DNA from 2 places in the Streptomyces sp. NPDC039430 genome. Region 2 is predicted to be linked to the other one. Evidence: riboswitches for the same ligand, from Rfam matches in the RefSeq annotation. Region 2 holds a riboswitch; the other holds the start of a gene.
The links. Region 2 has a riboswitch for cobalamin ahead of ACZ7LS_RS08060 (ribonucleoside-diphosphate reductase subunit alpha). Riboswitches for the same ligand answer to the same signal wherever they lie in the genome.

Region 1 (11,402 bases), on a different contig from region 2:
GGGGAGGGGGGGGGGGTGGCCCCAGGAGCAGGGGGGGGGGGGGGCCCCCACACCCCCCGTTCGGCCCCGGCTGCCGGCGGCGGGGCCGTGACGGCTCGAAGGCCGATTGTCAGTGGCCGGTGCGAGACTGAGATCCGCGTCACATTCGAGACCGCGAAGGGATGATCAGCATGACCGGAGCACCGAGCATCTGCCCGACCATCCTGTACAGGGACGCGAAGGCGGCCATCAGGACGCTGACGGACGCCTTCGGGTTCACCGAGGTGGCGGTGTACGAGGGCGAGGGCGGCGAGGTGCTCCACGCCGAGCTGGCCTCCGGCAGCGGCGTGGTGATGCTGGGCTCGAAGGGGCGGACGGGTGTCTTCGCCAAGGCGATGGGCGACGCGGGCCCGGCGGGCGTCTACGTGGTCGTCGAGGACGTCGACGCGCACCACGCGCGGGCGGTGGAGCACGGCGTCGAGATCCTGATGGCGCCCACGGACCAGGACTACGGCTCACGGGACTACATGGCCCGCGACGCCGAGGGGAACATATGGAGCTTCGGGACGTACGTACCGGGCGCGGGCGGCTGAGGCACGGCCGGCCGAGGCGCGGCGGACCGCGCTCCCGGCGGCCGGGGGGGGCACCGCCGCGCGGCCGGGGCCGGCGGGACCGGTCCTCCTGCCTCGGTCGCGCGGCGCGCGGACCTGGCCGGTCAGGCTCCTCCGGTGTGCACCTGGAAGGCCGCCCGGCGGACCGCCTTGGCGAGGGCGGGGTCCGGATGCGCGGCGGCGAGGGCGACGAGGACCTGGACGGTACGGGGGTGGCCGACGGCCCGGACCTCGTCGAGCAGCGCGGGCACATTGCCCTGCACGGCGGAGTCCAGGTGGCGGACCAGCAGTTCGCTCTCGCCGTGGTCGGCGACGGCCGCCGCGGTGTCCACCCAGAGCCAGGTGGACTCCTCCCGGGTGAGGACCTCGGCGGCGTCCTCCGGGTCGGCGCCCTCGTACTCCGCCAGCCAGAGCAGGGCGTAGGGGCGCAGCGAGGAGTCCGTCGCCGCGGCCCGTACCTCGGCCTCGGCGGGGGCGCCGACGACACGCAGCGCCTCGAAGGCGAGCCCGCGCAGGAGGGCGTCCTCTCCCCGGGCGACGGCGAGCAGTTCGGTGACCGCGCTGCCGACGGTGCGGGCGGCGAGCCAGGCGCGGTATTCGGCGCGGGCGGGGCCGGGGGTGAGCCGCGCGCAGCCGCGCAGCATGTGCTCGGCGGACTGCTCGATATTGCCCGCGGGGCTCTGCGCGGCGACGCAGATCTGCTCCAGCTTGACCCAGACCGCCCAGTTGCCGAGCGGGGTGAGGGTCGCCTGGCCCTTCCCCAGGGTCAGCGCGCCCACGGCGGCCAGCCCTTCCAGGGCCCAGTCGAGGAGCGGTGGCAGCAGGTCGCCGGCCGGCGGCTCGGGCGCCGGGGGCTCGACGGGGGCGGGCTGCGGGCCGTAGGGCACCTCGCAGCGCTCCTCGTGGAGTTCCGCGACCCGCTGCTGGAGGAGATCGAGCAGGGCCGGTACGAGCACCGGTCCCGCGGAGAGCTGGAGGAGGGAGAGCACCTGAGGAACGGCCTCGACGACCTCGGCGACCGTGGAGGCGGCGACATCGTCGGGCGCCGGGTGCACGAGCGACCAGGCGTCGAAGAGCGCCACCCAGCCGCGCTGGACCGCGCTGTCGTCGCGGTCCCACGCCTGGAGCCGCCAGCCGGGCCGTACGGCGGTGCCGTGCAGCTCGACGAGTCCGGCCAGCCGGGCACGGTCCCAGCCCGCGCGCACCTGGTCGGACGTCAACTCCAGCGCCACGGCGGCCCGTTCCGCCGCCGCCGCGTCGAGCGGCCCCGCGCCGGGGTCCCGGTCACCGGCCGCCCAGCGGGCGATCCGTACCGCGTCGGCGAGGACCGCTCTCGCCTGACGGGCCAGCTCCGCCGGGGGCGGAGTGCCCTCGGGCGGCCGGGGTGCCGGACGGCTGCGCCCGTCGGTCACAGCCCGTCGGGCCGTGGCCAACGGCCGCGGGCGGACGAGTCGGAGTCTGGAGTTGCGCGCCAATTGCTCATCAGGCTTTCGGGACGTCACGGGGGCAGTCTTCCCGGTGACCGCCCGAAAGCCCAAACGGAACCTGTTCCAGCGGTACGGGAAGGGCGGAAGAGGCCCGTTCCACGCGGGTGCCGCGGGGCACGGAAGGGAAGGAAGACGCCTGTTGGAAAGGGACGTGACAGCTGGTGGAGCGCTCTGTGGCGGGTGGCTCCGGTGGGTCGCAAGGTGCGTGAAGGAGGCGAAGCGGAGCGTCGGGCGTCGCATCGGATCCCGCCACGGCGCCGCATGCCGGAAAGATCCGTCAGACACCGGTAAAGCGCCCCCTGGGGCGGCGCCGTCCCGGGTGCCGCGCCGGGCGCCGCCTCAGGGAGGTCAGCCGCTACATCAGGGGGGTGAGGAAGCGTCGGAGCACCTCTTCGTATCCCGCCGGGTCCGCGTTCCACATGGCGCCGTGCGGGGCGTGCGCGACGGCGTGCAGGCTGATCAGACCGGAGCGGTGGGCGGCGAGTTCGCGGGAGGGGTTCCAGGACGCGAGGGTGTCGTCGGGGCCGTGGAAGATCAGCGTCGGAATGTTCAGCCTGCCGGGGTCGGCGGCCTGCCGCAGCCGGTCACCGTCGAGACCGGCCCTGCCCTGGGCCGACCGGACCGCGAGCGGCAGCAGCGGCGTGGGGACACGGCGGGCGGTGGCCAGCGCCCGCAGGGTGGCCTCCGCGTCCAGCACCGGCGAGTCGAGCACCAGCCCGGCGATCCGGGCGCGGAGCGGGGAGCCGGCCGCCGCGCCGAGGGCCATCGAGGCGCCGGTGGACCAGCCGTGCAGCACCACGCGCTCGGCGCCGTACCGGACCGCGTAACGGATCGCCGCGTCGAGGTCACGCCATTCGGACTCGCCGAGGTGGCCGAGGCCGTCCGGGGAGCGGGGCGCCCCGGGATCGCCGCGATAGGCGAGGTCGAGTACCGGAAGTTCCTGTTCCGCGAGGAACTCCATGACGTTCAGGGGGTGCTCCCGGGTGGTGCCGAGACCGTGCGTGGTGATCACCCAGGTGTCTCGCACCCCGGGTACGAACCAGGCGGGCAGGGGGCCGAGTTCGCCCGGGATCATCACGTCCTTGTGGCCGAGGCCGAGCGCGGAGGTGGGATCGCCGCTGTGGACCTGCGGGGTGAGGCGTACCCGGGTGCCCGGGAAGAGCGAGCCGTGGCTGACGCGCTCCAGCCGGCGCACCACGGTGTCCGCGGCGTGTTCCACCTCGTCCAGGACCGGCCCGACGACCGCGTGGACGCCGGGGCCCTCGATCCCGTACGTACCGGGGCGCAAAGAGGCGAGACAGCGGGTCAGGGCGATCTGTCCGGCGGCCGTGGCGTGCACGGTGAGACGGGGGTCGCCCGGCAGGGGACGGCCCGGCGGCGTCCTGAGCGTGGCGTCGCCTGCGTAGCGGCCGGCCGCGAACGCGGCCGCGCCGACACCGATGACTGTGGAGACGGCCGCAGCCGTCGCTTTGGCGGGGCGCACGTTCCCAGTGTGGTCACCCCCGGCGGGCTCGGCCAGCCGGGGGTGACCGTCGGGGTGCCCGAGATGCCCGGTCCCTGTCGAGCGCCCCGCCGGAAACGCTGGTCAGCCCCGCTGTCCGTACCCCTTCAGCTTCTGTCCGACCTCGTCCAGCTGGGCCTCGGTCAGCAGCGTGGGGGTGCGGCCGGGCAGCGAGTTCGCCGTGAGCCACAGGCGGCACATCCACTCCAGCTGCGCCGTGCGGTCGTAGGCCTGGGCGAGGCTGTCCCCGTAGGCGACCGTGCCGTGGTTCTGGAGGAGGCAGGCGTTCCGGTCGCGCAGGGCGTCGAGCATATGGGCGGCCAGTTCGTCCGAGCCGTACAGCGCGTAGGGCGCGACCCGGACGGCGCCGCCGTGGGCCGCCGCCATGTAGTGGATCAGGGGCAGTTCGGGGACGAGGGTGGAGACGGCGGTGGCGTGCACGGCGTGGGTGTGGACCACGGCCGTCGCGGAGGTGTTCCGGTAAACGGCGAGGTGCAGGGGCAGCTCACTCGTAGGGGTGAAATCGCCGAGGACCTGCCGGCCGTCAGGATCGACGCCGACGGCGTCCTCGGAAGTCAGCTGGTCATACGGGACCCCGCTCGGCGTGACAAGGATCAGTTCGCCGATCCGTACCGACACGTTGCCCGATGTGCCGACGACAAGTCCTTCACCTGCTGTTCTCCGGGCGGTGGCGATGAGTTCACGCCAGGCCCCGGCTATCGCGTCCCGGCTCCGCTGATCAGTCATAAGAGAATCCTGTCAGGCGGAAGCAAGACGGCCCAGGGCACTTCAGCAGAACAGGCGGGCGATTTCTCCACACATGGGGACACCGCGAAGACGAGCCCAGTTCATCTTCCGTTCACTCTGACTCCCTACGTTCACCGAGGCCACTGACGTCAAAAGATTGCCTGGGTCCTGGGTCAATGGAACACATCACGCTGCTGCTCGCGATCGTGATCGTGACGGCTCTCGTGTTCGATTTCACGAACGGCTTCCACGACACCGCGAACGCGATGGCGACGACCATCTCGACCGGCGCTCTGAAGCCCAAGATCGCGGTGGGCATGTCCGCCGTCCTGAATCTTGTCGGCGCGTTCCTGTCCGTGGAGGTCGCCAAGACGATCTCCGGCGGACTCATCAACGAACAGGGCATCAGAACAGAAGTGATCTTCGCGGCGCTCGTCGGCGCCATCCTGTGGAACCTCTTCACCTGGCTGCTCGGCCTTCCGTCGAGCTCCTCCCACGCACTCTTCGGCGGCCTGATCGGCGCCACCCTGATGTCGGTCGGCGCCTCCGGGGTCAACGGCGGCGTCGTCATCACGAAGGTGCTGATCCCCGCGCTCGCCGCGCCGGTCGTCGCCGGTCTCGCGGCGCTGCTCGCGACGCGGCTGACGTACCGCATCGGCCGCCGTACGGACGACAAGGCGACCGCCAAGGGCTACCGCGCCGGGCAGATCGCCTCCGCCGGTCTCGTCTCCCTCGCGCACGGCACCAACGACGCGCAGAAGACGATGGGCGTCATCACCCTCGCGCTGGTCACCGGCGGCGTCCTCGCCCCGGGCTCCAACCCTCCGATGTGGGTCATCGTCTCCGCTGGAGTGGCGATCGCGCTCGGAACGTATCTCGGCGGCTGGCGCATCATCCGCACCATGGGCACCGGCCTCACCGATCTCCAGCCGCAGCAGGGCTTCGCCGCCCAGACCAGCGCCGCGACCGTCATCCTGGCCTCCTCGCACCTGGGCTTCTCGCTCTCCACCACCCAGTCCTGCTCCGGCGCCGTGATGGGCGCGGGCCTCGGCCGCAAGGGCGGGGTGGTCCGCTGGTCGACCGCCAGCCGGATGTTCATCGCCTGGGGACTGACCCTGCCCGCCGCGGGCCTGGTCGCCGCCGGGGCCGAGTTCCTGACCGGCCAGGGCGGCTGGGGCGTCGCGGTCGTCGCCGTCCTGCTCGTCGCGATCTCCGGGGCGATCTGGCTCGCCTCGCGCCGCCGGCGGGTCGACCACACCAACGTGAACGAGAACGAGGCCGGAGCCGTCGGCGCGGCGGAAGGCGCCGGGACCACCGAGCCCGCGGGCGTCGTCACCGCCGCCATCGCGGCCGTCACCCCGCCGCCCACGGCCGGTGCCGCGCAGGAACTGTCGACCACGATCCCGGCCCCTGGCTCCACGGACGCCGCGGGCGAGCCCGCGCGAACCGCCACGGTGTAAGGAAGAGAAACCGCATGAACATCGACTGGGCAGCACTCGGTTCCGTCTTCGGTGTCAGCCTCGTGGCCACCGTCGCTCTCGTGGGCCTGTTCACCCTCGGCATCGTGGGCCTCGCCAAGCAGGAGCAGGCGAGCGCGCAGGGGGCCGCCGGCTCCGTGGCCCTGGCCCGCGTGGGCGCGTACGCCTGCTTCGCGCTGTGCGTGGCGGCCGTCGCGTACGGGATCTATCTGATCGTCGCCTGACCGGGCGGCGGATCGACCGCGCCACCTCGACCCGGGCCGGCCCCGGCGCGTCCGTCACGCGCCGGGGCCGGTTCACGTGCCGGGCCGGTTCACGGTTCACGTGCCGGGCCGGTTCTTCGGTGCCCGTGCCAGGCCGGTTCTTCGGTGCCCGTGGGGCTGGGGTGGCGTGTGGGGCTCGGCACACTGTCCCGTCGCTGGTCAGGGATGAGTTGACGGGTGTTTGCGCTGCGTGGTGGACTTCCGGGGCCATTTGACGACGGCAGAAGAGGAAGCCGGTGCGAATCCGGCGCGGTCCCGCCACTGTCACTGCGAGCCACGTCTCCAGGAGCCAGGAACTCTCGCCGCCGCATCACGTCGAGCCGGGGCGCGGACCCTGAGTGAGGACATTTCGCCATGCCTGGCCGCCGTTCGGCCGTCGTGCGCGGCCGGGGTCGGCCCGCCGAGCGTGTTTTCGCCTACGGCGCCGCCGTGGGCCTCCTGGGTGATCTGCTGTTCGGCGATCCGCGCCGGGGCCATCCCGTCGCCGCGTTCGGCCGGGCGGCGACGGCCGTCGAGCGGAGGCTGTGGCGCGACCACCGGGGCTGGGGCGCACTGCACACCGCGGTATGCGCCGGAGGAGCCGCCGGGGTCGCGGCGCTGGCGGCCCGGGGCGTACGGGACCACCGCACCGCCTCCGTGGCGCTGACCGCCGCCACCACCTGGGCCGTGGTCGGCGGCACCTCGCTGGGACGTGAGGCACGCGCCATCGGCGCCGCGCTCACCGCCGGGGACGTCGAACGGGCCAGGGAGCGGCTGCCGCGGCTGTGCGGCCGTGACCCGCGGGCGCTCGACGGACAGCAGATCGCGCGCGCCGTGGTGGAGTCGGTCGCCGAGAACACCTCCGACGCGGTCGTGGGCGCGCTGGTGTGGGGGGCGGTGGCGGGCGTGCCGGGGCTCGCCGGATTCCGTGCCGTGAACACGCTGGACGCGATGGTGGGTCATCTCTCGCCCCGGTACCGCAGGTTCGGCTGGGCCTCGGCCCGGCTCGACGATGTCGTGGGCGCGCCGGGCGCCCGGCTGACCGCCGTACTCGCCGGTGCGCTGGCCGGCGGGGTCGGCGGCGATCCCGGCGCGGCCCTGCGGGCGGTACGGCGGGACGCCCGTAAACACCCGAGCCCCAACGCGGGCCCCGTGGAGGCGTCGTTCGCCGGCGCGCTGGGCGTACGGCTGGGCGGGACGCTCGCGTACGGCGGGCGCGTGGAGCACAGGCCGGTGCTGAACGGCGAGGGCCGGCCGGCCGGGGTCGCGGACATCGAGCGGGCCGTACGGCTGTCGCGCCGGGTGACCGTGGCCGCCCTCGCGGTCTGTGTGGCGGGCCGTTTCGGGTACGGACTCGCCCACCGCGCGCTACGCCGTGGGACCGGGCGAAAGGGACGCGGATGAGCAGGGGCGGGCGCGGCGGGGGGCTGCTGATAGCCGGCACGACCTCCGACGCGGGCAAGAGCGTGGTCACGGCGGGGATCTGCCGCTGGCTGGTGCGCCGTGGGGTGAAGGTCGCGCCCTTCAAGGGGCAGAACATGTCGCTGAACTCGTTCGTGACGCGCGAGGGCGCGGAGATCGGCCGGGCCCAGGCGATGCAGGCCCAGGCCGCCCGGATCGAACCGACGGCGCTGATGAACCCGGTCCTGCTGAAGCCCGGCAGTGACCGCAGCAGCCAAGTGGTGCTGATGGGGCGGCCGGTGGGAGAAATGAGCGCCAGGGGGTTCTTCGGGACCTCTCAGGAAGCGTCCCCGGGGCGGACACCGCACGAGGGGCGGCGGGAATTGCTGCTCGGGCCCGTCCTGGAGTGCCTGGAGCGGCTGCGCGGCAGCTACGACGCCGTGATCTGCGAAGGGGCCGGCAGCCCCGCCGAGATCAATCTGCGCCGTACCGACATCGTGAACATGGGCATCGCGCGGGCCGCGCGGCTGCCGGTGGTGGTCGTCGGGGACATCGACCGGGGCGGCGTCTTCGCCTCGTTCTTCGGGACGACGGCGCTCCTGTCCCCCGAGGACCAGGAGCTGATCGCGGGCTATCTGGTCAACAAGTTCCGGGGCGACGTCTCCCTGCTCGAACCCGGTCTTGAGATGCTCCGCGGGATCACGGGGCGGTCCACGCTCGGCGTCCTGCCGTTCCGGCACGGTCTGGGCATCGACGAGGAGGACGGGCTGCGCGTCTCGGCGCGCGGCGCCGTACGCGAGTCGCCTGCCGCTCCCCCGTACGGCGAGGACGTGCTGCGGGTCGCGGTCTGCGCCGTACCGCTGATGTCCAACTTCACCGATGCGGACGCGCTGGCGGCGGAGCCGGGGGTCGTCGTGCGGTTCGTGGACCGGCCGGAGGAGCTGGCCGACGCCGATCTCGTGGTGGTGCCCGGCACGCGCGGCACGGTCAAGGCGCTGGCGTGGCTGCGCGAGCGCGGGCTCGCCGACGCGCTCGCCCGGCGGGCCGCGGAGGGCCGTCCCGTCCTGGGGATCTGCGGCGGCTACCAGCTCCTGGGCGAGCACATCGACGACGAGGTGGAGTCCCGGGCGGGCGCGGTGCCCGGCCTCGGACTGCTGCCGGTACGGGTGCGGTTCGCCCGCGAGAAGACCCTGGCCAGGCCGGTGGGCGTGGCCCTAGGCGAGACGGTGGAGGGGTACGAGATCCATCACGGCGTCGCCGACGTACGGGGAGGCGACGCCTTCGTCTCCGACACAGACGGACGGGCGCTGGACGGCTGCCGGGTGGGGGCTGTCACGGGCACGCACTGGCACGGGGCGCTGGAGAGCGACGCGTTCCGGCGGCGGTTCCTGACGGAGGTGGCGCGGACCGCGGGCCGGCGTTTCGTCCCCGCGCCCGGCACGAGCTTCGGCGCGTTGCGGGAGGAACAGCTCGACCTGCTCGGTGACCTCATCGAGGAGCACGCGGACACGGACGCGCTGATGCGCCTGATCGAGGAGGGCGCGCCCCCGGGGCTGCCCTTCATTCCGCCGGGAGCGCCATGACGACCATCTTCGAAGGAGCGATCAGCATATGAGCACCCCCTTTCCGTTCACCGCCGTGGTGGGAATGGACGATCTGCGGCTCGCCCTGTTGCTCAACGCGGTGAGCCCCGCCGTGGGCGGTGTGCTCGTGCGGGGTGAGAAGGGCACCGCCAAGTCCACGGCCGTACGGGCCCTTTCGGCGCTGCTGCCGGAGGTGCCGGTCGTCGCCGGATGCCGGTTCAGCTGCGATCCCGCCGCGCCCGATCCGCGATGCCCCGACGGGCCGCACGAGACGGCTCCTGGCACGTCCAGGCCCGCCCGGATGGTCGAGCTGCCCGTGGGCGCCTCGGAGGACCGTCTCGTGGGCGCGCTGGACATCGAGCGGGCGCTGTCCGAGGGCGTGAAGGCCTTCGAGCCCGGTCTGCTCGCCGACGCGCACCGCGGGGTGCTCTACGTCGACGAGGTCAACCTCCTCCATGACCACCTGGTCGACCTGCTGCTGGACGCCGCCGCCATGGGTGCCTCGTACGTCGAGCGCGAGGGCGTCTCCGTACGGCACGCGGCGCGCTTCCTGCTCGTCGGGACGATGAACCCCGAGGAGGGCGAGCTGCGGCCGCAGTTGCTCGACCGTTTCGGGCTGACCGTGGAGGTCGCGGCCTCGCGCGAGCCGGAGCTGCGGGTGGAGGTCGTACGGCGGCGGCTGGCGTTCGACGACGATCCGGCCGGGTTCGCGGCGCGCTGGGCCGAGGAGGAGACCGCGCTGCGGGACCGGATCGTGGCCGCGCGGGCACTGCTGCCCGAGGTGCGGCTCGGGGACGCCGCGCTGCTCCGGATAGCCGCGACGTGCGCCGCGTTCGAGGTGGACGGGATGCGGGCGGACATCGTGATGGCGCGGACCGCGGCGGCGCTGGCCGCGTGGGCGGGGCGTACGGACGTGCGCGCCGAGGACGTACGGCAGGCCGCGCTGCTGGCGCTGCCGCACCGGCGGCGCCGCAACCCCTTCGACGCGCCGGGGCTCGACGAGGACAAGCTCGACGACACGCTGGACGAGTTCAAGGGCGAGGACGGCGACGGCGGGGACGACGACCCGGGTCCTGACGGGCCCGGCGGGGGCGGTGGCATCCCGCCGCGGTCCGGTCCTGAGGGATCCGGGGGCCCCGACACGCCGCACGAGTCCGGGTCCGGGCAGGACGACACGCCCGTCGAGCACGACCCGGGGGCACGGGACGACACGCCCGCGGAGGCGGAGCCCCAGGGGCGGACGGGCCGCGCCGGGGCCGGTGAGCGGTCCGCCGTACGGGCCGCCGAACCGTTCCGTACGAAGACGCTGAGCGTGCCGGGTCTGGGCGAGGGCGCGGCCGGGCGGCGCTCCCGGGCCCGTACCGAGCACGGCAGGACGACCGGGTCCCGGCAGCCCAGGGGCGCGCTCACCAAGCTGCATCTGGCGGCGACCGTGCAGGCGGCGGCCCCGCACCAGCGGGCGCGCGGGCGCAGCGGTCCCGGCCTGGTGGTGCGCGGGGACGATCTGCGGCAGGCGACCCGGGAGGGGCGCGAGGGGAATCTCGTGCTGTTCGTGGTCGACGCGTCGGGCTCGATGGCGGCCAGGCGGCGGATGAGCGCGGTGAAGGGCGCGGTGCTCTCCCTGCTGCTGGACGCGTACCAGCGGCGCGACAAGGTCGGTCTGATCACCTTCCGTGGCAAGGAGGCGGAGGTCGCGCTGCCGCCCACCTCGTCGGTGGACGCGGCGGCGGCCCGGCTGGAGTCGCTGCCGACGGGCGGGCGTACGCCGCTCGCCGCCGGGCTGCTCAAGGCGCACGACGTGCTGCGGGTGGAACGGATGCGGGACCCGGCGCGGCGTCCGCTGCTGCTCGTGGTGACGGACGGCCGGGCGACCGGCGCGCGGCCGGCGGACGGCGCGGATCCGGTGGCGCTGGCGGCGCGCGCGGCGCGGCTGCACGCCTCGGAGGGGACGGCCTCGGTGGTCGTGGACTGCGAGTCGGGTCCGGTACGGCTCGGTCTGGCCGCGTCGCTCGCCGCGGATCTGGAGGGTACGGCCATCACGCTCGACGAGCTGCGCGCGGACAGCATCGCGGGCCTGGTCAGGGACGTACAGCGGGATGTACGGCAGACGCACGCACACAACGGACGACCCAGGAGGGCCGCTTGATGCCACAGGGACAGCCGGAATCCGTACCGGACGACGGGCTCACCACCCGCCAGCGCCGCAACCGTCCGCTCGTCCTCGTCCATACCGGCACCGGCAAGGGCAAGTCGACGGCGGCGTTCGGGCTCGCTCTGCGCGCCTGGACGCAGGGGTGGCCGGTCGGGGTGTTCCAGTTCGTGAAGTCCGCGAAGTGGAAGGTCGGCGAGGAGCGGGCGCTGAAGGTGCTGGGG
Region 2 (11,402 bases):
CCTGCCACCCCCCGTAGGCGATCAACAGAGTCGGAGACACATGAGCCGGGGGCTCATGGGCTCGTGGGACTCAGGACTCCTCGTTGATCAGCTGGTTGATCTCCGCGTCGGCCGCCTTCGTGGCGTCGGCCACCGACGTGCCCTTGATGATGTCGAGCAGCATCACCTCAAGGGTTTCCTTCTTCTCGATGGCGGTCCAGCCGGGGGCGATCGGGGTGAACCACGCGTCCGGGACGGCGTTGGCGATCGGCGCGGTCTCCGGCTTCGCCTTCAGCGGCTCCAGCTGCTTGGTGTTGTTCGGCAGGATGTTCTTGGAGGCGAGGACCTCCTGCGACTTGCCGCTGGTGAAGGCCGCGATCCACTCCTCGCCGAGGTCCTGGACCTTGGACTTGGAGATGGTGGCGAGGTCGGAGCCGCCGATGAAGGACGGCAGGGCCTTGCCGTCGGGGCCGGGCATACCGGCCGTGCCGATCTTGTCCTTCAGCTTCGGGTTGCCGTTGGTGGCGGAGTCGACGACGCTGCCGGCCTCCCAGCCGTTGCCGTAGAGAAGCGCGGTCTTCTCGTTGGCCATGACGTTGGCGTGGTCCTGCTCGTCCTTGGTCTTGTCGCCGTGGTTGTACTTCTTCACCAGGTCGACGAAGTGCTGGATGCCCTTCTGGGCCTCCGGGGTGGAGAGGGTGGCCTTCCACTCCTTCGCGCCCTCGTCGTACTCGGCTATCCGACCGCCGTACGCCGCGACGTAGGACATGGCGGCGTACCAGTAACGGCCCGGCAGGTAGAGCGGCGAGAACGCCTTGTCCTTGCCGTACTTGGCGCCGACCTTGTCGAGCGCCGTGGCCAGCTCGGCCTCGGTGGTGGGCAGCTGGTCCGAGCCGGTGCCGGCCTTGAACATGTCCTTGTTGTAAATGGCCACGCGCGCACCGGCGTAGTAAGGCACGCAGTACTGCTTGCCCTCGAAGGCGCAGGTGTCCTTCAGACCCTTGATCCAGGTGTCCGAGTTCTCGTACTTCTTCGGGTCGATCTCGCCGAGCGCACCGTTGAGGATGTACGTCATGGTCTCGGTGTTGCCGAGCTCGACGACGTCGGGGTACTTGTCACCGGCCAGCGCCGCGTCGAGCTTCTTGGCCTTGTCCGCCCACTGCTGGTACTGGACCTTGACCGTCACGTTCGGATACTTCGCCTTGAACTGCGCGTTGACATCCTTGACCAGCTCCGGCCAGGTGCTCTGCGCGTCCGACATGAGCCAGACGGTCAGCGTCTCCTTACGGTCCTTGGGATCCTTGGACGCCGTGCCTTCATCCGAACCACACGCGGCAAGTCCGACCATCATGCCCGCGACGCCGACCGCCGCGATGAGCTTGCGCTTCACGCCACCCTCCTCAGGGATGCTGCAACCCCTGCCCACCGCGAAGACCGCGAAGACTTACGACGAGTACTGCTGGGGCTGGGACCTGGTCTTTAATGGTTTAGACCAGTACGGGGAGCTTGGCCTAGACCTTTAGGGGTGTCAAGGGTGTATAAGAAGGGCAGTCGTGTCCGTTATCGGACCGACACCTGAGGCAGGGCGACGACCCGTGGCCGGACCGTGCCACCATGTGAGCCGCGACAGACGGAGGAGCCGGTGACGGCAGCAGCACAGGAGTCGGGAAGGCAGGCCATGGCCACGGACGGGGGCGGCACGGAGACCGAGGGCGGACCCGTCACCCGCACGGCGCGCGTGCCCAAGTACTACCGGCTGAAGCGCCACTTGCTCGATATGACGGAGACGCTGCCGCCGGGTACGCCGGTGCCTCCGGAGCGTACGCTCGCCGCCGAGTTCGACACCTCACGCACCACCGTGCGCCAGGCGCTCCAGGAGCTGGTGGTCGAGGGCCGGCTCGAACGCATCCAGGGCAAGGGCACGTTCGTCGCCAAGCCCAAGGTCTCGCAGGCGCTCCAGCTCACCTCGTACACCGAGGACATGCGGGCCCAGGGCCTGGAGCCGACCTCGCAGTTGCTGGACATCGGCTACGTCACCGCCGACGACACCCTGGCCGGGCTGCTGGACATCACCACCGGCGGGCGCGTGCTGCGCATCGAACGGCTGCGGCTGGCCAGCGGCGAGCCGATGGCCATCGAGACCACCCACCTTTCGGCCAAACGCTTCCCCGCGCTGCGCCGCTCGCTCGTCAAGTACACATCCCTCTACACGGCGTTGGCGGAGGTGTACGACGTCCATCTCGCCGAGGCCGAGGAGACCATCGAGACCTCGCTGGCCACCCCGCGCGAGGCGGGACTGCTCGGTACGGATGTCGGGCTGCCGATGCTGATGCTCTCGCGGCACTCCCTGGACGCGGCCGGCGAGCCGGTGGAGTGGGTGCGGTCCGTCTACCGGGGCGACCGCTACAAGTTCGTGGCCAGGCTGAAGCGCCCGGCCCACTGACAGCACGGCCCGTCCACCACCGACAGCGCGCGCCGCGCACGGACAGCACGGCCGCGCACGGACAGCACGCGCCGCCCCCGGCACGCGCCGGGGCGGCGCGCCCTCCGGCACCGCCCCTGTCCGCATACCGTTGCCGTAACGAGTTGCTGCCAAGGGGTGACGCTGACCAGCGCCTTCGCTTAGATTTCCTGCTCATTACCACAGGCGATCATCGAGGGACGGAGCCGCGGTGTCAGAAGTTCCGGAGGAGAAACGACCCCCCACGGTCACCCCTGCGCGGGTGATCATCGCCCTCTGTCTCCTGGCGCCCTTCGTGGCGATGCTGTGGGTCGGGTCCTACGCGAAGATCGAGCCGACCTTCATCGGCATCCCCTTCTTCTACTGGTACCAGATGCTCTGGGTCCCGGTCTCGGCGGTGCTCACGATGACGGCCTACCAGCTGTGGAAGCGTGACCAGCGCTCCCGCAAGGGAGGTGCGCCGGCATGAAGGACGGCGTGAACGGCGTGGCACTCGCCGTCTTCATCTTCTTCTTCGTGGCCGTCACGGTCATGGGGTTCCTGGCGGCCCGCTGGCGCAAGGCCGCCAACGAGAACAGCCTCGACGAATGGGGCCTGGGCGGCCGGTCGTTCGGCACCTGGGTCACCTGGTTCCTGCTCGGCGGCGACCTCTATACGGCTTACACGTTCGTGGCCGTACCGGCGGCGATCTACGCGGCGGGCGCGGCCGGCTTCTTCGCCGTGCCGTACACGATCCTCGTCTACCCGCTGATCTTCACCTTCCTGCCCCGGCTCTGGTCGGTGTCGCACAAGCACGGCTACGTCACCACCTCCGACTTCGTACGGGGCCGGTTCGGCTCGAAGGGCCTGTCGCTGGCGGTCGCCGTCACCGGCATCCTCGCCACGATGCCGTACATCGCGCTCCAACTCGTCGGCATCCAGGCCGTGCTGGACGTGATGGGCGTCGGCGGCGGTGAGAACACCCACTGGTTCATCAAGGACCTGCCGCTGCTGATCGCCTTCGGTGTGCTCGCCGCGTACACCTACTCGTCGGGGCTGCGCGCGCCCGCGCTGATCGCCTTCGTCAAGGACACGCTGATCTACATCGTGATCGTCGTGGCGATCATCTACATCCCCATCAAACTGGGCGGGTTCGACGACATCTTCGCCAAGGCGGGCGACGCCTTCGCGCAGACCAACCCGGCGACCGGCCAGCCACGCGGCTCGCTCGCGCCGGGCGAGGCCGGGCAGTGGGGCTACGCCACGCTGGCGCTCGGTTCCGCGCTCGCGCTCTTCATGTATCCGCACTCCATCACGGCGACGCTCTCCAGCCGCAGCCGTGAGGTGATCCGGCGCAACACCACGATCCTGCCGCTGTACTCGCTGATGCTGGGTCTGCTGGCGCTGCTCGGCTTCATGGCGATCGCCGCCGGGATCAAGGTGGACAACGGACAGCTGGCGATCCCGCAGCTCTTCGAGACGATGTTCCCCGACTGGTTCGCGGGGGTGGCCTTCGCGGCCATCGGCATCGGCGCGCTGGTGCCGGCCGCGATCATGTCGATCGCCGCGGCGAACCTCTTCACCCGCAACATCTACAAGGACTTCATCAGGCCGGACGCCACGCCCGCGCAGGAGACCAAGGTCTCGAAGCTGGTCTCCCTGCTGGTGAAGGTGGGCGCGCTGGCCTTCGTCCTGACCATGGACAAGACGGTCGCGATCAACTTCCAGCTGCTGGGCGGGATCTGGATCCTCCAGACGATGCCGGCGCTGGTCGGCGGCCTGTTCACCCGCTGGTTCCACCGCTGGGCGCTGCTCGCGGGCTGGGCGGTCGGCATGATCTACGGCACGGCGGCGGCGTACGGCGTGGCCAGCCCGACCCAGGCGCACTTCGGCGGCTCGTCCAAGGAGATCCCGGGCCTGGGCGAGATCGGCTACATCGGCCTCACCGCGTTCGTGCTCAACCTGGTGGTGACGGTGGTGCTCACCTTCGCCCTGCGCGCGGCCAAGGCGCCGGAGGGCACGGACGAGACGAGCCCCTCCGACTACACGGCGGACGCGGGCGATCCGGGCGTGAAGGCCGAACTCCCCGCGGCGACCTCGGGCGCCCCCGGAGGCCACTGACGGACGGCCGTACGGCGCGACGGGCCGCCGGATCCCTTGGTACGAGGGGGATCCGGCGGCCTTTCGCTGTCCGCCGCGGGCCCGGACGGAATGACGCACGACACAACATCTGGGGGGTGGCACCCGAGCCAGCCCCCACATGTATGCTCGACCTCGCTGTCACGCAGGGGAATCCGGTGCGAATCCGGAACTGTCCCGCAACGGTGTGATGTGGTGTGCTTTGCCATACCCACGAGTCCGAACACCTGCCGACAGTGCGTCCGCTTCGACCGAATCGGACGCCGAGACGTCCGGGCCTCGTGGATGGGCCGGTGGGCGCCGTACGCCGTGCTGCCCGCATCCGGGCCGTACGCCCCGTACCGCGAGAACAAGCCCGCTCCCCTCCCCGACGGCCCAGAGCCGAGCGAGGGAGAGCACCACGTGACCATCGCGCCAGCCGATCCGGCTTCAGGCATCTCCGAGGCCGCCGCGCGGGCGGCCGACGGACCCGGGTCCGCACTGCTGCGGACCCTGACGGACCTGACCGCCGATCTGCCCGACACCGACCCCGGAAGAGTCGCCGCCGCCGCGCTGCGCGGCCGCAACGCCCGGTCGGACGAGGCCGAGCTGCGCGCGCTCGCCACCGAGGCGGCCGCGGGGCTGATCTCGGAGGACCCCGCCTACTCCCGGCTCGCGGCCAGGCTGCTGACCCGCACCATCGCCGACGAGGCCGCGGGCCAGGGCGCCGTGGCGTTCTCCGCGTCCGTCGCCACCGGCCACCGCGAGGGCCTGATCGCGGACCGTACGGCCGGCTTCGTCACGCTGCACGCCGACTTCCTCGACGCGCTCGTCGACCAGGACGCCGACGACCGCTTCGGCTACTTCGGGCTGCGGACCCTCTACAGCCGCTATCTGCTCCGCCACCCGATCACCCGCCAGGTCATCGAGACCCCGCAGCACTTCATGCTGCGCGTCGCCGCGGGACTCGCCGAGGACGACAGCGCCCGCGCGCTCGACGAGGTCGCCGCGCTCTACCGGCTGATGAGCCGGCTGGACTACCTCCCCTCCTCCCCCACCCTCTTCAACTCCGGTACGCGCCACCCCCAGATGTCCTCCTGCTATCTGCTGGACTCCCCGCTGGACGAGCTGGACTCGATCTACGACCGGTACCACCAGGTGGCGCGGCTCTCGAAGCACGCGGGCGGCATCGGGCTCTCGTACTCCCGTATCCGCTCGCGCGGTTCGCTGATCCGGGGCACCAACGGGCACTCCAACGGCATCGTCCCGTTCCTGCGCACCCTCGACTCCTCGGTCGCGGCCGTCAACCAGGGCGGCCGGCGCAAGGGCGCGGCCTGCGTGTACCTGGAGACCTGGCACGCGGACCTGGAGGAGTTCCTGGAGCTGCGCGACAACACCGGCGAGGACGCCCGCCGTACGCACAATCTGAATCTCGCGCACTGGATCCCGGACGAGTTCATGCGCCGGGTCGAGTCGGACGGCGACTGGTCCCTCTTCTCCCCCGCCGACGTGCCGGACCTGGTCGACCTGTGGGGCGACGCGTTCGACACCCGCTACCGCGAGGCGGAGGCCGCGGGACTGGCGCGCAGGACCGTCCCGGCCCGGGAGCTGTACGGCCGGATGATGCGTACCCTCGCCCAGACGGGCAACGGCTGGATGACCTTCAAGGACGCCTCGAACCGTACGGCGAACCAGACCGCCGAGCCCGGCCGCGTCGTCCACTCGTCCAATCTCTGCACGGAGATCCTGGAGGTGACGGACGACGGGGAGACGGCCGTCTGCAACCTCGGCTCCATCAACCTCGGTGCGTTCGTGCTGGAGTCGGGGGACATCGACTGGGAGCGGCTCGACGAGACCGTCCGCACGGCCGTGACCTTCCTCGACCGGGTCGTGGACATCAACTTCTACCCGACCGAGCAGGCCGGTAACTCCAACGCGAGGTGGCGCCCGGTGGGCCTGGGCGCGATGGGCCTCCAGGACGTCTTCTTCAAGAAGCGGCTGCCCTTCGACTCCGCCGAGGCCGCCGCACTCTCCACGAAGATCGCCGAGCGGATCATGCTCGCCGCGTACGAGGCGTCCTGCGCGCTCGCCGAGCGCGACGGCCCGCTCCCCGCCTGGTCCGAGACGCGCACCGCGCGCGGGGTGCTGCACCCCGACCACTACGACGTGGAGCTGAACTGGCCGGAGCGCTGGGAGGCGCTGCGCGCCCGGATCGCCACGACCGGCATGCGGAACTCGCTGCTCCTCGCCATCGCCCCGACGGCGACGATCGCCTCGATCGCGGGCGTGTACGAGTGCATCGAGCCACAGGTCTCCAACCTCTTCAAGCGCGAGACGCTCTCCGGGGAGTTCCTCCAGGTCAACTCGTACCTGGTGGACGAACTGAAGCGGCTCGGCGTCTGGGACGCGCAGACACGCGAGGCGCTGCGCGAGTCCAGCGGCTCGGTGGCGGGCTTCACCTGGATCCCGGCGGAGGTGCGGGAGCTGTTCCGCACGGCGTGGGAGATCCCGCAGCGCGGCCTGATCGACATGGCGGCGGCCCGTACGCCGTTCCTGGACCAGAGCCAGTCGCTGAACCTGTTCCTGGAGACGCCGACCATCGGGAAGCTCAGCTCGATGTACGCGTACGCCTGGAAGAAGGGCCTGAAGACGACGTACTACCTGCGCTCGCGCCCGGCGACGCGCATCGCGCGGGCGGCAGGGGGGTCGTCGGCGGCCCGGCCGGCGCCCGTCCCCGTACCCGCGCAGATGACGCCCGACGAGGACGCCATCGCCTGTTCCCTGGAAAACCCCGAGTCCTGCGAGGCCTGCCAGTAATGACCACTTCGGAGAAGAACCTGCTGGACCCGGGCTTCGAGCTGACGCTCCGGCCCATGCGCTACCCGGACTTCTACGAGCGCTACCGCGACGCGATCAAGAACACCTGGACGGTGGAGGAGGTCGACCTGCACTCCGACGTCGCCGACCTCGCCAAGCTCTCCCCCGGCGAGCAGCACATGATCGGGCGGCTGGTCGCGTTCTTCGCGACGGGCGACTCGATCGTGTCGAACAACCTGGTGCTGACGCTCTACAAGCACATCAACTCCCCCGAGGCGCGGCTCTATCTCTCCCGCCAGCTCTTCGAGGAGGCCGTACACGTCCAGTTCTATCTGACGCTGCTGGACACGTACCTGCCCGATCCGGCGGACCGCGCGGCGGCCTTCGACGCGGTGGAGGAGATCCCGTCGATCCGCGAGAAGGCACAGTTCTGCTTCAAGTGGATGGACTCTGTCGAGACGATCGACCGCCTGGAGTCGAAGGCGGACCGCCGGCGCTTCCTGCTGAATCTGATCTGCTTCGCGGCCTGTATCGAGGGGCTGTTCTTCTACGGCGCGTTCGCGTACGTCTACTGGTTCCGCTCGCGCGGCCTGCTGCACGGCCTGGCCACCGGCACCAACTGGGTGTTCCGTGACGAGACGATGCATATGAACTTCGCGTTCGAGGTCGTGGACACCGTACGCAAGGAGGAGCCGGACCTCTTCGACGACGCCCTTGAGCAGCAGGTCACGGACATGCTGAAGGAAGCGGTCGAGGCGGAGCTTCAGTTCGGCCGCGACCTGTGCGGCGACGGCCTGCCGGGCATGAACACCGAGTCGATGCGCGAGTACCTGGAGTGCGTCGCGGACCAGCGCCTCCAGCGCCTGGGCTTCCCGGCGGTCTACGGCTCCCAGAACCCGTTCTCGTTCATGGAGCTCCAGGGCGTCCAGGAGCTGACGAACTTCTTCGAGCGCCGCCCGTCGGCGTACCAGGTCGCGGTGGAGGGCACGGTCGGCTTCGACGACGACTTCTAGGCCCGCGCGTCCAGGCGCTGGTAGTCCACCTCGGCCCAGACGGTCTTGGTGGTGTACGCGTCACGCACGCTCCACCCCCACCGGTCGGCATACGCGGCGACGAGCAGCAGCCCGCGCCCGTTGGTCACGTCCGGTGGGGGCGGCGGGGTCAGACCCGGGACCCGGGGAAGCCGGTCGGGCCGGGTATCGAGGACCTCGACCCGGACGACGACGGCCGAGAGCGCCAGCCGCACCTCGAAGTCCCGCCCGGGGGTACGGCCATGGGTGACGGCGTTCGCGGCCAGCTCCGCGACGACGGCCACGACCACGGCGCCGGTGGCCGTCGCACGCGGAATCCCCCACTCCTCCAACTGCTGCGCGGCGAGCAACCGCGCGAGCCGCGCGCCGCGATGGCTGGAACTGAGCCTGATCCGAGACGGCGGATACAGGGGCGAAAGCGGCGGAGGAGCGGCGAGCTGGGCGGGGGCGGTCGGCTCCGTCGGGGCGACAAGGGAGGCAATTTCCGACTTCATAGGGTAACCGTCCCGTCACGCGGCTAGCGTGACCAGGGCGGACGGGCGTACCTGTACGGCATGTACGACCAGGTTGCGTTTCTGTACGGGTCACGGGCAGTGACCGGCGCTCCGCCGCGCGTGTTTACACGTGAACCACATTCGCACATCGGCGCATTGGGGTGTGAGGCATGGGAACCAGCCGTCAGAAGAAGCAGCGGGCACAGGACGACGACCGGCCGGGCGTCTGGGTGGCGTACGGAAAGCTGGTCAAGCTCTGGCGTAACAAGTCCGGCCTGACACAGCAGGAACTCGCCGAGGCGGTGGGCTACTCATGCGACCAGCTCGCCTCGATCGAGCAGGGCCGGAGGCCGGCGAAGTCGGCGTTCACGGACGCGGCGGAGGTCAGGCTGAAGGCGGGCGGGACGCTGGCGGTGTTGCAGGACGACGTGGACCTGGCGAAACTTCCGTTGTTCTTCCAGGACTTCGCGCTGATCGAGACGGATGCGGTAAGCAGGTACGACTTCGATCCGCTGCTGATTCCTGGTTTGCTCCAGACCGAGGACTACGCGCGTGCGCTGTTCTCACGACATTGTCCATCGCTCTCCGAGGACACTATCGAGCAGCATCTCGAAGCCAGACTCAGCCGACAGAAGCTCCTGACGCGGACGCCGATGGTGGAGACCTGTTTCATCATCGGCGAGGCGGCCCTGACCAGCGCAGTGGGCGGCCCCGACGTGATGCGGACGCAGCTTCAACACCTCTTGAAACAGGGGCTGATGCGCAACGTCGAGATCCAGATCATGCCCTCGGACAGCGGGTTCCACCCGGGACTCGGCGGACCTATGGTGGTTCTGGAGACCTTGGAGCATCGCAGGGTCGGCTACATCGAGTCCCAGGATGTGGGAGTGGTGATCACCGACGCCGCAAATGTCAGTGCCTTCGAACTGCGCTATGGCAAGCTGCGGACGCAGGCCCTGAATGCAGAGAAGTCTGCACGTCTGATCGAGCGTGTGGCAGGAGAAGCATGAATACTGAGCTGACATGGTTCAAGAGCAGCTACAGCGGTTCCGGCGGCGGTAACTGCGTAGAAGTAGCCATCGCCCCCACCACCGTCCTCATCCGCGACTCAAAAACGGCGCAGGGCCCCATACTCCACATCGCCGCCGCCCCCTGGACCGCCTTCCTCTCCTTCGCGACCACCGAGCCAGGCATGCAGTGAGACCGAAGGTTCCTGGCTTCGAGGAACTCCCCAACTCCGCAGAGAGGTCTCGTAGTCGGGCATCCGCATCTGGCTCAGAGTCTCAGCGTCACACATCCGCGGCCCCTGGACGATGCACGTTCCCTGCTCGGTCACGAGCATGATCGGGACCGTGAAGCTCTTGATCCTTGACCCGACCACCGGACAGGCCAGCGACACGTCGTCGCGATAGCCGGGCGCGGGCGACCAAGAACCGCGGAACCGCGCCTGACCGGGGGTGTGCGAGCGCATAAGGTCTCTCCTCATGGGAACTCTCGTGCGTACGCGCCTGGTCGCGGGTGGTGCGGCGCTGCTGACCGTGGGGGCCGGGCTCGGGATCCGGGGTGTCGGGGGCGGGGGCGGTGACGTCGTCAAGTACGGCGGGGACGCGCTCTACACCGTGCTCGTGTACACGCTGGTCGTGGTGGCCGCGCCGCGAGTGCGGCCCCTCGTCGCCGGGGGTGTCGCGCTCGGGTTCAGCTGGGCCGTCGAGCTGTTTCAGCTCACCGCTCTGCCGGCCGAGCTGGCCGCGCGGAGTGTGTTCGCGCGGCTCGTGCTCGGTTCGACCTTCAACGCCCCTGACCTGCTGTGGTACGCGGTCGGTGCACTGGTCGCGGGGCTCGGGCACGCGGGGCTCGGGCGCGCGGCGTCGGCGCGGCGTCGGCGGGACCCGGGGGCGCCGCTGGCCGTACCGGGGGCACAAGGCGTTCCGGGTGTTCGGCCCGGCGCAGCTGGCGGTCGATCGCCCGGTCCTTGAGGTGCCAGATCAGCGGCGGCAGACCCACCAGAACAAACAGGGCGATAAGGGCGAGAACTGTCAGGAAGGTGTCCATGCCCCCACTGTCGTCGGTTCCCGGCACGGAAAGCAGTGGCAGGACTGTCATCAACCATCGAATTACTGCCACACTGGATCCATGCTGAACAATGTGGCCGTTGTCCTGCTGGACGGAGTCCATCCCTTCGAGCTGGGCGTCCTGTGCGAGGTGTTCGGCCTCGACCGGAGCGACGAGGGTCTCCCCGTGCACGACTTCGCGGTGGTGTCGGCCGAGGGGCCCGTACTGCGGACCCACGCGGGGTTCACGATCGGCTCGATGCAGGGCCTGGACCGGCTCGAAGAGGCCGATCTGATCGCCGTACCGGCCGGTGCCTCGTACGCCCGGCGCGCACACCCGCCCGAGCTGCTCGCCGCGCTGCGCCGCGCCGTGGACCGGGGCTCGCGGGTGCTGAGCGTGTGTTCCGGGGTCTTCGTGCTCGGCGCCGCCGGGCTGCTGGACGGGCGCCGGTGCGCCGGGCACTGGCTGCAC

Region 1: linked by a shared signal. The riboswitch ahead of ACZ7LS_RS32690 (cobalamin biosynthesis protein) and the one ahead of ACZ7LS_RS08060 (ribonucleoside-diphosphate reductase subunit alpha) in region 2 are both predicted to bind cobalamin.

What each region holds. Positions count from the first base shown of each region.
Region 1 covers NZ_JBVKAK010000020.1:49,478-60,879, forward strand. The annotation lists gene ACZ7LS_RS32660 (VOC family protein) at 171-572, shown strand; gene ACZ7LS_RS32665 (hypothetical protein) at 695-2,002, opposite strand; gene ACZ7LS_RS32670 (alpha/beta hydrolase) at 2,433-3,560, opposite strand; gene ACZ7LS_RS32675 (class II aldolase/adducin family protein) at 3,663-4,325, opposite strand; gene ACZ7LS_RS32680 (inorganic phosphate transporter) at 4,502-5,785, shown strand; gene ACZ7LS_RS32685 (hypothetical protein) at 5,800-6,027, shown strand; cobalamin riboswitch at 6,241-6,437, shown strand; gene ACZ7LS_RS32690 (cobalamin biosynthesis protein) at 6,421-7,449, shown strand; gene ACZ7LS_RS32695 (cobyric acid synthase) at 7,446-9,029, shown strand; gene ACZ7LS_RS32700 (putative cobaltochelatase) at 9,058-11,175, shown strand; gene cobO (cob(I)yrinic acid a,c-diamide adenosyltransferase) at 11,175-11,402, shown strand, end outside.
Region 2 covers NZ_JBVKAK010000002.1:667,975-679,376, reverse strand. The annotation lists gene ACZ7LS_RS08080 (sugar ABC transporter substrate-binding protein) at 71-1,369, opposite strand; gene ACZ7LS_RS08075 (GntR family transcriptional regulator) at 1,658-2,422, shown strand; gene ACZ7LS_RS08070 (DUF3311 domain-containing protein) at 2,652-2,909, shown strand; gene mctP (monocarboxylate uptake permease MctP) at 2,906-4,540, shown strand; cobalamin riboswitch at 4,680-4,807, shown strand; gene ACZ7LS_RS08060 (ribonucleoside-diphosphate reductase subunit alpha) at 4,961-7,354, shown strand; gene ACZ7LS_RS08055 (ribonucleotide-diphosphate reductase subunit beta) at 7,354-8,367, shown strand; gene ACZ7LS_RS08050 (ATP-binding protein) at 8,364-8,879, opposite strand; gene ACZ7LS_RS08045 (helix-turn-helix domain-containing protein) at 9,050-9,889, shown strand; gene ACZ7LS_RS08040 (DUF397 domain-containing protein) at 9,886-10,080, shown strand; gene ACZ7LS_RS08035 (ribosomal maturation YjgA family protein) at 10,364-10,855, shown strand; gene ACZ7LS_RS08030 (GlxA family transcriptional regulator) at 11,013-11,402, shown strand, end outside.